Arcticibacter tournemirensis: one gene and its partner. The main gene of each other region encodes a partner of the protein of the gene in region 2 in a complex. Links are inferred from orthologs where the notes say so. Each region holds a gene or a part of one and is shown on either strand. Other genes may lie near its edges.

The links. Proteins that work in one complex are often made in the same cells at the same time.
Region 1: the proteins of tsaE (region 2) and tsaD are in contact, whole or in part, in a crystal structure (PDB 6N9A), measured with the Thermotoga maritima proteins. The link is inferred for Arcticibacter tournemirensis from one-to-one orthologs. Residues at the interface, in WP_004082108.1 of Thermotoga maritima: Leu37, Gly38, Lys46, Lys57, Val59, Lys60, Ser61, Thr63, Phe64, Thr65, Leu66, Met67, Val69, Pro71, Tyr82, Arg83, Leu84, Asp86, Asp88, Phe89, Asp93, Ile128, Asp130, Glu131, Arg134; in WP_004082750.1 of Thermotoga maritima: Cys10, Asp11, Arg49, His50, Leu82, Gly84, Gly135, Gly136, Glu154, Thr155, Leu156, Asp157, Asp158, Ser159, Glu162, Asp165, Lys166, Arg169, Leu170, Tyr175, Lys213, Thr214, Leu217, Tyr218, Gln221, Arg222, Asn324.

What each region holds. Positions count from the first base shown.
Region 1 is NZ_VFPL01000001.1:1,149,461-1,154,992, reverse strand. Bases 2,657-5,532 are described here. They hold tsaD (tRNA (adenosine(37)-N6)-threonylcarbamoyltransferase complex transferase subunit TsaD), read right to left. Parts: upstream 4,658-5,532; coding sequence 3,656-4,657; downstream 2,657-3,655. Other genes in these bases: BDE36_RS04820 (translocation/assembly module TamB domain-containing protein), read left to right, coding at 4,778-5,532; BDE36_RS04830 (hypothetical protein), read right to left, coding at 3,465-3,644; crtD (1-hydroxycarotenoid 3,4-desaturase CrtD), read right to left, coding at 2,657-3,451. Outside these bases: dnaE (DNA polymerase III subunit alpha), read right to left, coding at 1-1,865; more of crtD, read right to left, coding at 1,979-2,656.
Region 2 is NZ_VFPL01000001.1:540,742-547,751, forward strand. The notes cover bases 1,600-4,471. They hold tsaE (tRNA (adenosine(37)-N6)-threonylcarbamoyltransferase complex ATPase subunit type 1 TsaE), read left to right. Parts: upstream 1,600-2,763; coding sequence 2,764-3,180; downstream 3,181-4,471. Other genes in these bases: porX (T9SS response regulator signal transducer PorX), read left to right, coding at 1,600-2,715; BDE36_RS02340 (alanine dehydrogenase), read left to right, coding at 3,242-4,456. In the rest of the region: BDE36_RS02325 (HD domain-containing protein), read right to left, coding at 1-1,056; more of porX, read left to right, coding at 1,162-1,599; BDE36_RS02345 (transglutaminase domain-containing protein), read left to right, coding at 4,473-7,010. UniProt on the Escherichia coli protein: Required for the formation of a threonylcarbamoyl group on adenosine at position 37 (t(6)A37) in tRNAs that read codons beginning with adenine.

The DNA.
Region 1 (5,532 bases), 610 kb from region 2 along the record:
AACTGAAAAGTCCCGTTAGTATCGCCGTGCTGATAAAGCTCAAACGTTTTCTCGTCAGTGAGCGAAATATTGTCTATCTCTATTTCAACGCCATAATTCTGTTTAATTAAACGCAGGGCATCTTTGATGATGGTCAGTGTTTTCAGACCAAGAAAGTCCATCTTAATAACCCCTGCATCCTCAATCACCCTTCCGTCAAACTGAGTGATCAGCAAGCTGGAGTCTTTTGCAGTGGCAACGGGAATAATATTGGTAATGTCTTCAGGAGCAATAATAACTCCCGCAGCATGCACGCCCGTATTTCGTATAGAGCCTTCCAGCTTCTCAGCTTCCCTTAATACTTTGGCCCTGATGTCATCGCCCTTTAAGATCTCTTTTAATTCGTCAACCTGGTTAAAAGCTTCCTTAAGAGTAATCCCGAGTGTATCGGGCACCAGTTTCTTTAAAGCATTAACATCCGGCAGGGGAACATCCAGCACCCTGGCAACATCCTGTATGCTGGTACGCGCAGCCATAGAGCCATAGGTGACAATCTGTGCTACCTGGTTTTTCCCATATTTATCTACAACATAGTCAATTACCTTCTGGCGGCCCTCATCATCAAAATCCGTATCAATATCGGGCATCGACTTCCTGTCGGGATTAAGGAAACGCTCAAACAGGAGATTATATTTAATAGGGTCAATATTAGTGATCCCGATACAGTATGCAACAACAGATCCCGCAGCCGAACCACGACCAGGCCCAATAAACACCCCCAGATCACGGCCGGCCTTAATAAAGTCAGATACGATAAGAAAATAGCCTGCAAAGCCCATGATTTTAATCGTGTTCAGCTCAAAATCAAGTCGTTCCTGCACTTCCGGAGTAATATCCTGATATCGTTGCCGCGCGCCAGTCATGGTCAGATGTCTCAGATATTCCCACTGGTTCAGCACATCATCAGCATGTATCTTAAACTCCGAAGGTATGGGGAAGTTGGGCAGAAGAATATCCCTCTTCAACTTCAGATGCTCCACTTTATCCACAATCTCATTGGTATTATCCAAAGATTGTGGCACATCGTGAAACAGTTGTGCCATTTCCGCCTGGGTTTTAAAATAGAACTGATCATTCGGAAAGCCGAAGCGATACCCCTTCCCACCTTCTTCGTCGGTTGCAATAGGCGTGCTTTGCATATCGCCGGTATTCACACAAAGCAAAATATCATGCGCGTTCGCATCCTGCTGATCCACATAATGTGAATCATTTGAACAGATCACCTTCACATTATGCTTTTTTGCAAACTTCAGCAGTGTTTCGTTAATGGTCAGCTGTTCAGGAATATTGTGACGCTGCAATTCAATATAGTAATCATCGCCAAACAGATCGAGCCACCATTTAAATTCTTTCTCAGCTTCCTCTTCTCCCTTCTTCAGAATCGCCTGCGGAACCGATGCTCCTATACAGCAACTGGTGGCGATAAGCCCTTCATGATATTTCAGTATAAGCTCCTTATCAATCCGCGGCCATTTACTGTACAGACCTTCCATATACCCCAGTGAGCAAAGTTTCACAAGGTTCTTATATCCCTGCGCATTCTTGGCGAGAAAAAGCTGATGATAACGAACGTCCCTGTTCTCCTTAGTAAACTGTTTTTTATGCCTGTCGTCTACCACATAAAATTCGCAGCCAACAATTGGCTTCACATTATGCTTTCCAGCTTCAGCTACAAACTTAAATACACCGAACATGTTACCATGATCGGTAATAGCAAGAGCCTTCATTCCATCTGCGGCGGCCTTCTTATAAAGTTTTGAAATATCTGCCGCTCCGTCGAGCAATGAAAACTGGGTATGTACGTGTAAATGAGAAAATTCCGGCATCTCTGATCGTTCTAAAAAGACTTCACGAAGTTATTAAAAATTCAGCTACCAACCGGGTTGTGTTGAAATTTTAGGAGAATTTACCGTATTGGACAGGGCCGGGCAAAGCGCTTTTAGCGGATGCTGTTTACTGCAATTTTAGCAGAAAGCAATGCAAGAGGTATTCCGCCTCCAGGGTGAACGCTTCCTCCAGCGAAATACAGTTTCTTTATTTTGCCGGTAAAATTAGGATGCCGTAAAAAAGCTGAAAAACGATTATTAGAGCCCGAACCATACAGAGAGCCACAATATGAGAAAGTCTGCGACTCGATACTTCTCGGATCAAGAATATTCTCAGTACAGATCACCGCCTCCACATCAATCTTTAGGTTACGGCTTAGCTTGGCAATAATATTCGTTCGGGCCTCCGCAATCAAACGATCCCAGTCCTGCCCCACATTAGAAGGCACATTGATCATCACAAACCAGTTTTCACATCCCGGCGGAGCGTCATCAGGGTTATATTTAGAACTGATGTTTACATACACAGTCGGGTCTTCATATATTTTCCCATCCTGCCAGATTGCTTTGAACTCCTCCCTGTAATTTTCGCTAAAGAAAATATTATGGAGGTCAAGTTCAGGGAAGCGATGCCGGATACCCCAGTAAAAAATTAAAGCGGAGCTGCTCCTCTCTTGTTTTAATATCCGTTTTGGAGGAAGCTGGTCCTTTAACAACTTTTTATAGGTAAACCACACATCCATGTTGGATATCACAATATCTGCTTCCGCCACCATGCCATTTATCAAAACACCCCTTGCCTGTGCGTCCCGAACAATTATTTCCTGCACAAGTGTGTTGTAATGAAATTTCACACCCAGGTCTTCTGCAAGCTTTACTAAAGATTTTGTAATACTGTACATTCCACCCTCTGGAAACCAGGCACCAAAGTGTTGTTCAAGATGAGGAATAATGTTAAGAGTGGCCGGCGCCCGGTAAGGATCTGACCCGTTATATGTGGCATAACGGTTAAAAAAACGAACAGTTTTGCTGTCCTTGAAAAACGAGCTGTTTGCTTCATTCATGGTCCGGAACGGATCAATAGCCGGCATCCGGAGAAATGACATCAGCGTCGGCAGGCGCAGATAGGTGCCGAGTTTATGAAGTGATCTTTCGAGAAAAACATGATGTGTAATTGCGTAGATATTTCTGCTTTTCTTTAAGAAGGCCTTAATAGCCTTTGCTGTATCAACCGTTTTATTTTCAATTTCAGACGCAAATTTATCTTCATCGGCCCAGGCCGATATGCGCGTTCCATCTTCATAAAAATAGCGGCAAACAATATCAAGCTTGCGGTAAGAGAAATATGCGGGGGGCTTTTTACCAGCCAGAAGAAAAAGTTCGTCGACATACTGGGGCATCGTGAACAAACTCGGACCTGCATCAAACCTGAATCCCTCAATCACGAATTCAGATAATTTACCACCTGCATAAGAGTTGGCCTCGTAAACGTCTACATCATAACCTTTTGCCCTCAGACGAATAGCTGAAGCGATGCCGGCAATACCCGCACCAATAACGACCGCTTTTTTTCTCTTTACGCTCACAGGTTGTGTCGTTCTACACGCCTTTTCCCCGGTTCACAAAATAGGCAACCACCGACGCCAGAATGAAAAGGAGCATGATCACTAACAGCCCCATCATTTTCCGCTTATTCTTATCTTTAAGGGCAATGTAAAAGTAGAAGCCCAACAAGGGGACTGCAAAAACAACGACAAAAAGTAATGTAGTTACCAGCATTTCAATTCAGGTTAAAAGTTCATTCGTGCGAGAGGGGCAATATCCTGTGAAGCAAAGTCTTTGTTCATATATTTATAATACCCTGCAATAGCAATCATAGCAGCGTTATCAGTGCAATATTGAAAAGCAGGAATAAAAACAGACCAATTGTATTTCTCTGCAGCCTCCTGCATCATAGCACGAAGCCCTGAATTCGCCGATACGCCGCCGGCAATGGCAATATCATTAATTCCATATTGTTTTGCAGCCTTTCTCAGCTTATTAATTAAAATGGTGATGATCCGGTACTGCACAGAGGCGCACACGTCGTTCATATTATTCTTCAAAAAGTCGGGATCTGCTTTTAGCCTGTCCCTCACAAAATAAAGAATAGATGTTTTCAACCCGCTGAAGCTGAAGTCGAGACCAGGAATCTGTGGTTCCGGAAAAGGGAATGCCAGAGGATTTCCCTCACGGGCGTATTTGTCAATCAGCGGCCCGCCAGGATAGGGCAAGCCGAGAATTTTTGCTGTTTTATCAAAAGCTTCTCCTGCGGCATCGTCATTCGTTTCACCCACAATTTCCATATTAAAGAAATCACGTACCAGGACAATTTGAGTATGCCCTCCCGAAACAGTGAGACAGAGGAAAGGAAACGCAGGTTTCGGATCATCAATAAAATGAGCCAGAACATGGGCCTGCATGTGGTTTACTTCAACCAAAGGTATATCATTTGCAAGTGCAAAAGCCTTTGCAAAAGAGGTACCAACAAGCAGCGAGCCTAAAAGACCTGGCCCGCGTGTAAAAGCAACTGCATCAATATCTTTTTTGTTTATTTTTGCTGCCGCAACAGCCTCCTGAACGACAGGAATAATATTTTGTTGGTGCGCCCTGGAGGCTAGTTCCGGTACGACCCCTCCATATTTTTGATGAACCGCCTGTGTCGCGATAATATTAGACCGCATTATACCGTCTATACAGATAGCTGCAGAGGTTTCGTCGCAGGATGATTCAATAGCAAGAATTGTAGCCAAACCGGATATATTATTTATTGTTGTGATTAATTAAACTGCAAAACTATTAAAAAACTACTTAAAATAACATTATGGACGCTATCGGTAATTATTCTGCTGATTGCATCCCTCTTTGTTGCATTGCAGTTTAAACCTGTACAAACCTATATTGCCAAGAGAACCGCGAAATATCTTTCAAAAGAACTGAACACGGTAGTAGATATTGGCTCTCTGTATATCAAGCCGTTTAAATCTGTGGTACTGGAAGGCCTTTACCTTCAGGACCTCGACAAAGATACTTTATTATATGCTCCTAAGTTCAGTGTCGATCTCAATCTTTTGTCAATACGCCTACGCAAAGTATCTGTAAATACGGCTCAGCTCGATAATGGAAAGTTCTTCCTTAAAAAGTACAAAGACGGAACCACCAACCTGCAGTTTATCATCAACTATTTCGACTCGGGTAAACCCAAGCCAAAAAAGAAACCTTCTAAAAGGCCTTACGATATTACCTTCGACAGGATCGTTTTAAACAATACCGCTTTAAGATACCGCAACTTCAACAGCAACGATACAATAAAGGGAATAAACTTCAATGATGTCTCTCTGTTCAATCTCAACACAACCGTTCTGAACCTCGATACCAAAAACCATATTTTCAAGGCAGGGATACGGAATATGAGCTTCAGGGAAAAGAGTGGCTTTTATTTAAAGAATCTAACCACCAATGCGGTTATCGACAGCAATAGCATGGAGTTCAATAAATTATTACTGCAGGCTGGCAATAGCACGATCAGAAACTACCTTTTGATGAAGTATTCACGATTTGGTGATTTCAATAACTTTGTTAAAAAGGTATTCGTCAGGGGCAACTTAAAAAACACGACCGTTTATTC
Region 2 (7,010 bases):
AAATACAAAATACGGAACATCTGTTTTATCAATAGGGTAGAATTTCCCGGCTAAAGAAGTGATCTCATCAACTCTTTCTTTTTCAACAGGTGCCATTGTTATTTCCGTTTTATAAAGAGTGCGGCTGAGGATACTTTTACAAAGATGTGAAAGAATAAAGTCCTTTGTTCCTGCCCAAACTTTTATGGACGTATAAATGTCGTAATCATCCAGAGATGAAAAGCATTCCAGGTGAACCGGATCTTCTTCGAAATCCTTTTTTGTGACAGACTTTACCAGGAAATGCTCAAAATTCGGCGTGGCAAAAAGTTCCTCTCCGCGGGAAGCAAGGTATTTTGCCCTCCTGAGGATATTAACAAGCATATGCTCTGCCGAGACAGCGGTTTTATGCAGGTAAACCTGCCAGTACATTAACCTTCTCGCTACTAGAAATTTCTCGATAGAATAAACTGCTTTTTCTTCAATTACCAGTTGTCCGTCGGATACATTGAGCATTTTGATAATACGGTCGAAGCCGATGATGCCTTCAGATACCCCTGTGAAAAAGCTGTCCCGGCTTAGATAATCCATTCTGTCGCAATCCAGCTGGCTTGAAACCAACTGATGGAGGAAGGGCTTATAATAGCGGTTGTTGAAGATCTGCATCGCCAGTTCAAGCCTGTTTCCGAACTGCCTGTTCAGATTGTTCATCAGAAGAGATGAAATATGCTCATGAGATATGCCTTCTACAATAGTATGCTCCAATGCATGAGAGAATGGCCCGTGACCAATATCATGCAGCAGGATAGCTACATTTACAGCCTCTTCTTCTTCCTCAGTAATGATCAAACCTTTTCCTCTGAGGGTTTCTATTGCCATTCCCATCAGGTGCATTGCTCCGATAGCATGGTGAAACCTTGTATGAATAGCCCCTGGATAAACAAGGTATGCCATCCCCATTTGCTTTATATTTCGAAGCCGCTGAAAGTAGGGGTGCTCAATTAAGTCGAAAATGAGCCCTGCCGGAATTGTTATAAAACCGTAAACAGGATCGTTGATTATTTTTTTCTTGTTCAAGATAAATGTTCCCGTCGCAAAAATTGTTAAATTTCCCGAATACAAAAAACGCGTTTTTGCGTTATTATAGATTAGCAATATAAAATCATAAAAATACGACAAAAGATGCAAGGAACCTCAATACTTTGGGCTGACGATGAAATTGATTTCTTAAAACCTCATATCATGTTTCTTACTGAAAAGGGATATGTCGTTAAAACAGTCACAAACGGGAATGATGCTCTCGATGCTTTCAGGAGCGGATACTTCGATATTGTATTCCTTGATGAGAATATGCCGGGCCTCACGGGACTCGAAACTCTTGCTGAAATAAAAAATATAAATCCCGATGTTCCGATTGTTCTGATCACTAAGAATGAAGAGGAACACTTGATGGAAGATGCTATCGGGTCGAAAATTGATGATTACCTGATAAAGCCGGTTAATCCGAAGCAGATCCAGCTTACCATTAAAAAGCTCACTGAAAATAAAAGACTTGTTAGTGAGAAGACATCCATGGCCTACCAGCAGGACTTCAGAAACCTTGGTATGACACTGAACGAGAATCTTAGCTTTGCTGAATGGACGGACGTTTATAAGAAACTGATCTTTTGGGAGCTGTCGCTTGAAAAACTCGAGGATGCCGGAATGCACGAGATATTAACCATGCAAAAGGCAGAGGCGAATGTACAATTCAGTAAGTTTATTGAAAAAAAATACCTTGGATGGCTTAAGGATCCTGAATCGGGACCGGTAATGTCGCATCAGGTATTACGGAAAAAGCTTTTTCCTTCTCTCGAAGCTGCTAAACCGACATTCTTTATCCTTATTGATAACTTGCGTTATGATCAATGGAAGATTATAAACTCTGTACTTACTGAGAGCTTCAGAGTAGACGAGGAAGATACTTATTACAGCATTTTACCCACCGCCACTCAATATGCACGTAACGCTATTTTTTCGGGGTTGCTGCCGATTGATATGGAAAAGCGCTATCCATCCATGTGGCAGAATGATGAAGACGAAGGTGGTAAAAATCTTTTTGAAGAACAGTTCCTCGCTGATCATATCCAACGTGTTTTGCGACGCGACGTCAAGCACTCGTATAATAAAATACTTACGTTTGAGCAGGGTAAAGAACTTTCAGAGAATTTCAATAACCTGATGGGCAACGAGCTGAACGTTATTGTCTATAACTTTGTTGATATGCTTTCGCATGCCCGTACTGATATGGCAATGATCAGAGAGCTGGCAAATGATGAGGCTGCATATCGTTCACTAACTCTCTCGTGGTTTATACATTCGCCACTTCTTGACCTTTTAAAGAAACTGTCGCAGAAAAATATAAAACTTGTTATTACCACAGATCATGGTACTATCAGGGTTAAACATCCAAGTAAAGTGATAGGCGACCGGAATACAAACACCAATCTGAGATACAAGCAAGGCAAAAACCTTAATTTTTCTGCAAAAGAAGTTTTTCATGTCAAAAATCCGTATGAAGCGTTCTTGCCTAAGCTCCACGTTAGCTCAAGTTTCATTTTCGCAAAAGAAGACAGTTATTTTGTGTACCCCAATAACTACAATCATTTCGTGAATTACTATAATGAAACTTTTCAGCACGGAGGGATCTCACTTGAGGAAATAATTGTTCCGTATGTTTCCTATAGTCCGAGGTAAAAAAGACGTAGATGTTCAACATCTGAAATCTCTAACTTATCTTCGTACATGGAATCAAAAGTTTCAGATATAACAGAGCTGTCACGGGTAGCAGACGAATTGCTGTCATTTGCCGGTAATGAGAAGATCTTTCTCCTTTATGGCGATATGGGTGCGGGAAAAACAACTTTTATCAAGACCGTTTGTGCGCAACTAGGAGTTCAGGACATGGTCTCAAGCCCTACTTTTTCAATTGTAAATGAATATAAAGCCACCGGGGGGATGGTATTTCACTTTGATTTTTACAGACTAAAAGATGAAACGGAGGCTCTCGATCTAGGGTACGAAGATTATTTTTATTCAGGAAATTATTGTTTTATTGAATGGCCTGAAAAGATACCTCATCTTATTCCTGAGCATTTTATTAAAGTTAGTATTATTGCTGAAGATGGCGACACCAGACATATTATTGCTTCCAGACAATAGATAAAATTTTTAAAGATATTAAACTGAATTTCGTAAATTCAGCCCAATTTGACCTGATCTGATGATAAATGAACTATCTGACATTGCGAGGCAAGCTATGATTCAACCTCAGGAAGCAATGATGGAGACTAAAAGCCGGAAAAACAGTATCTTCATTGGTATTCCCAAAGAGTCCTCCTTCCAGGAAAACCGTATAGCCTTAACGCCGCTTTCTGTTGCCCTTTTAGTAAACAACGGGCACCAGGTAGTGATCGAGAGCGGCGCCGGTGCTGGTGCTAATTTTTCAGATCAGGATTACAGCGAGCAGGGCGGGAGAATTACCTATGACAAGAAAGAAATATTCAAGTCGGATATTATCGTAAAAATCGGTCCGCCCACCCAGGAGGAAATAGCGATGATGAAACCTTATCAGGTTTTGTTTTCCACTCTTCAGATGGGCTCTCTCAAGGCAGAAAGCCTTGAGGCAATGATGAAGAAAAAGATCACTGCACTCTCGTACGAGTATTTGAGAGATGAAGGTGGTTCCCTCAGCGTTATTCGCTCTATGAGTGAGATTGTAGGAGCAACGTCAATTCTGATCGCTGCTGAATATTTAAGTAATGTTTTTGACGGCAAAGGTTTGATGTTAGGAGGTATCACAGGCGTTCCTCCCACAGAAATCGTTATCCTTGGAGGCGGCACGGTAGCTGAATATGCTGCCCGCACAGCAATTTCCCTGGGTGCGGAGGTGAAGGTGTTCGATAGTTCGATATATCGTCTCAGAAGGCTTCAGAACAATATCGGGAACCGTGTATTTACATCGGTTATCCAACCAATCGTATTAAATAAAGCGATTACCACCTGCGATGTGGTAATCGGCGCCATCCGCTCGGAACATGGACGGAGTCCCTGCATCGTGTCAGAGGAAACCGTAAGCCGGATGAAACCAAATTCCGTGATTATAGACGTAAGCATCGATCAGGGAGGTTGTTTCGAAACTTCCAGGATAACCAATCATACTCATCCAGTATTCAGAAAATATGACGTTATTCATTATTGCGTACCAAATATCGCCTCACGGGTAGCCCGTACAGCGACTTATGCGCTGACGAACATATTCGCACCAATTCTGATGGATATCGGCGAAATGGGAGGTATAATGAATGTCATCTGGGAGAAGCCCGGAGTCAGAAATGCGACCTATCTTTATCAGGGACACCTTACTAATAAAGATCTGGCCGAAAGATTTAATATTCCTCCGAAAGATCTTGAGCTGCTTATAATATCACACCGTTAACAACCTTTATTACATAATGAAATCCTTTATTGCGTACCTAAGCCTCTTATTAATCGTAATAACTGGCACCGTAAATGCACAAAATCATCTGGCCGAAGGCTGGAAGTCCTTCTTAGTGAATGACCGTCAGCTTGCCAAGACAGAGTTTACAGAAGCTCTCAAAAGTTCCGAACAACGGAAAGAGGCTTTGCTTGGTTTAACGCTGCTCTGTATGAATGATACCTATCTCGGGCAGCCATTTACTTATTTTAAGCAGTTCTGCAGCGAAGAGAAAGAGCCGGCGCCCTATATTCATGCGTTGTGGTTTTCCGGCATTCTTAATAGCAACGATCCGGCTGTCCAACTGGAAAGTATAAAGTTCGTGCAGGAACTGGCGGGCAGCAATGATGTAACGCTGGGAACACTCAGGGCAATGGCTAATTCGAGACTGGGTAAATTTTATACAGATAAAAAGAAGTTTATTGAAGCGGAAAAGGCGTTTGCTAAAATCGGTGCATTAGACGAATGGGCCATAGCAGGCGAATTCGAGAATATCTCTGCGAGTGGTTTTGATAAGTCGTACGAAACGTTAAAGCTGCCTGCAGCAGATGCTCTTTTTGTGAATAAATATGGAGCTAAAGTGAAGTGGTTCACTCCTCCTTTCAAACGGAAAGACAAGTGGTTCGACTTCACCTATTACTTTAATTATGAAAATTCGGTAGTCTTTGCCCAGTGCTTTGTAAATAGCCCCCGCCGTCAGGAAGTTCAGCTCAGAGCGGGAGTTTCTGGTTCAATGAAAATCTGGCTGAATGATCAGCTTGTTGTTTCAGAGTCGGAGGAAAGAAATAACGACCTTGACAATTACAATCAGAAAGTAGAGCTAAATGAAGGGTATAACCGGGTATTGGTACAGGTGGGGGAGAGCTATGCCGGGAGATCTAATTTCCTTATTCGATTTACAGATGATAATGGAAATGCCGTTACCGGGCTGAATTCAGTAGCGTCTGTTCAGGCTTATAAACCAGCTGCCCCTTACAAGGGAGAAAAGATTGGTGCATGTTACGAAAATTTCTTCGAAGACAAAGTTAAATCTCTTCCTGGCAACGCACTAAATCAGATCCTGCTTGCAAATATTTATCTTCAAAACGACCGGCTCTTTGAAGCACGGCATGTTATCGATCAGTTAAAGAGCACTTATCCTAAAAGCACATATGTCAATTCATTACTGCTCCAATTATTCACCAAAACCAACAACCGGACAGGATTAGAGAGCACGCAGGAAGCTATAAAAATGGATGATCCAGGACATCCCTGGGCGATTAATTTCTTCTATAACAGTGCGATTGAAAAAGAGGACATCAAGGGGGCTTCTGAATACGCTGACAAATACGAAGCGCTCTTTGGTAAGGAGGATGAAGAGGTGTTGTTAAAAAGGATTAATCTGGCCGGGAAGAATAAAAACCAGGTAGAGATGATCAGGCTTGCCGAGCTTGCCTACACTAAACACCCTCAAAACCGTTCGTTTGTTGAATTTAAATATCTCATTGAAAATAACCTTAGGAAGAACTCCAAAGCAGCAATAGCTGTGTTAAAGGAGTATCTTCAGGATAACGATGATTATGTGATGGCTAAAGCCCTTGCGCAGATTTATTTTGACTCTGGAAGTGTAGATGCCGGTATAAAAATATATTTAACGGAAATAGAAAATGATCCGGTAGGTGTTGGCATATATACCAGCCTCGCAAAAATCTATGGACAGTTACAGAATTACCCAAAAGCAGAGGAGCTTTTGCGAAAGGCGATTTCAATAGCTCCATACCAGGCATCTTATCATTCTGACCTTGCGCAGCTGTTAAACAACCAGGGACGAAAAGCAGAGGCTATAGCTGAATATAAGACAACGCTTGAGTTAAATCCGAATAGCTACATCGCGATAAGAGAGCTAAGAAAGCTGGAAAATAAGAAGGATGTGTTTGATTATTTTGAACCATATGATGTTCAGCAAGCAGTTCGTAATGCTCCTGCAGCCTCTGCTTATCCGGATGATAACGTGCTGATCCTGAATGAAAGCACACAGGCTGTTATTTATCCGGGTGGTGGTTCGGAAGAGAGGCATTTAATGCTGGCAAAAATACTAAACACTTCCGGGCTCGAAGGGTGGAAGGAATATGCAGCGAGTGTAAAGAACTGGCAGAACTATATTATTGAAGATGCCGAAGTGATTAAATCAAATGGGAGTAAGGTGCCCGCGGAGGTGAATGAAACTCAGATTGTATTCACTAATCTGGAAGTTGGGGATTGTGTTTTTGTGAGGTATAAACTATATAATTATTCGCAGGGACAGTTGGCAAACAAATTTTGGGATAGCTTTTACTTCAGCCATGGATATCCCTATATAAAGTCGGAGTATAGTGTTCTGGCTGCCCGGAACCAGAAATTATACTACAAATTTTCTCAGAAAGATATTGCTCCTGTAAAAACAGAATCAGATGAGTTTCTTTTGTACCATTGGGTTAACCAGAATCAACCTTCTCTTCAATATGAAGATAAGATGCCGCCTTTAGATGATGTTGCC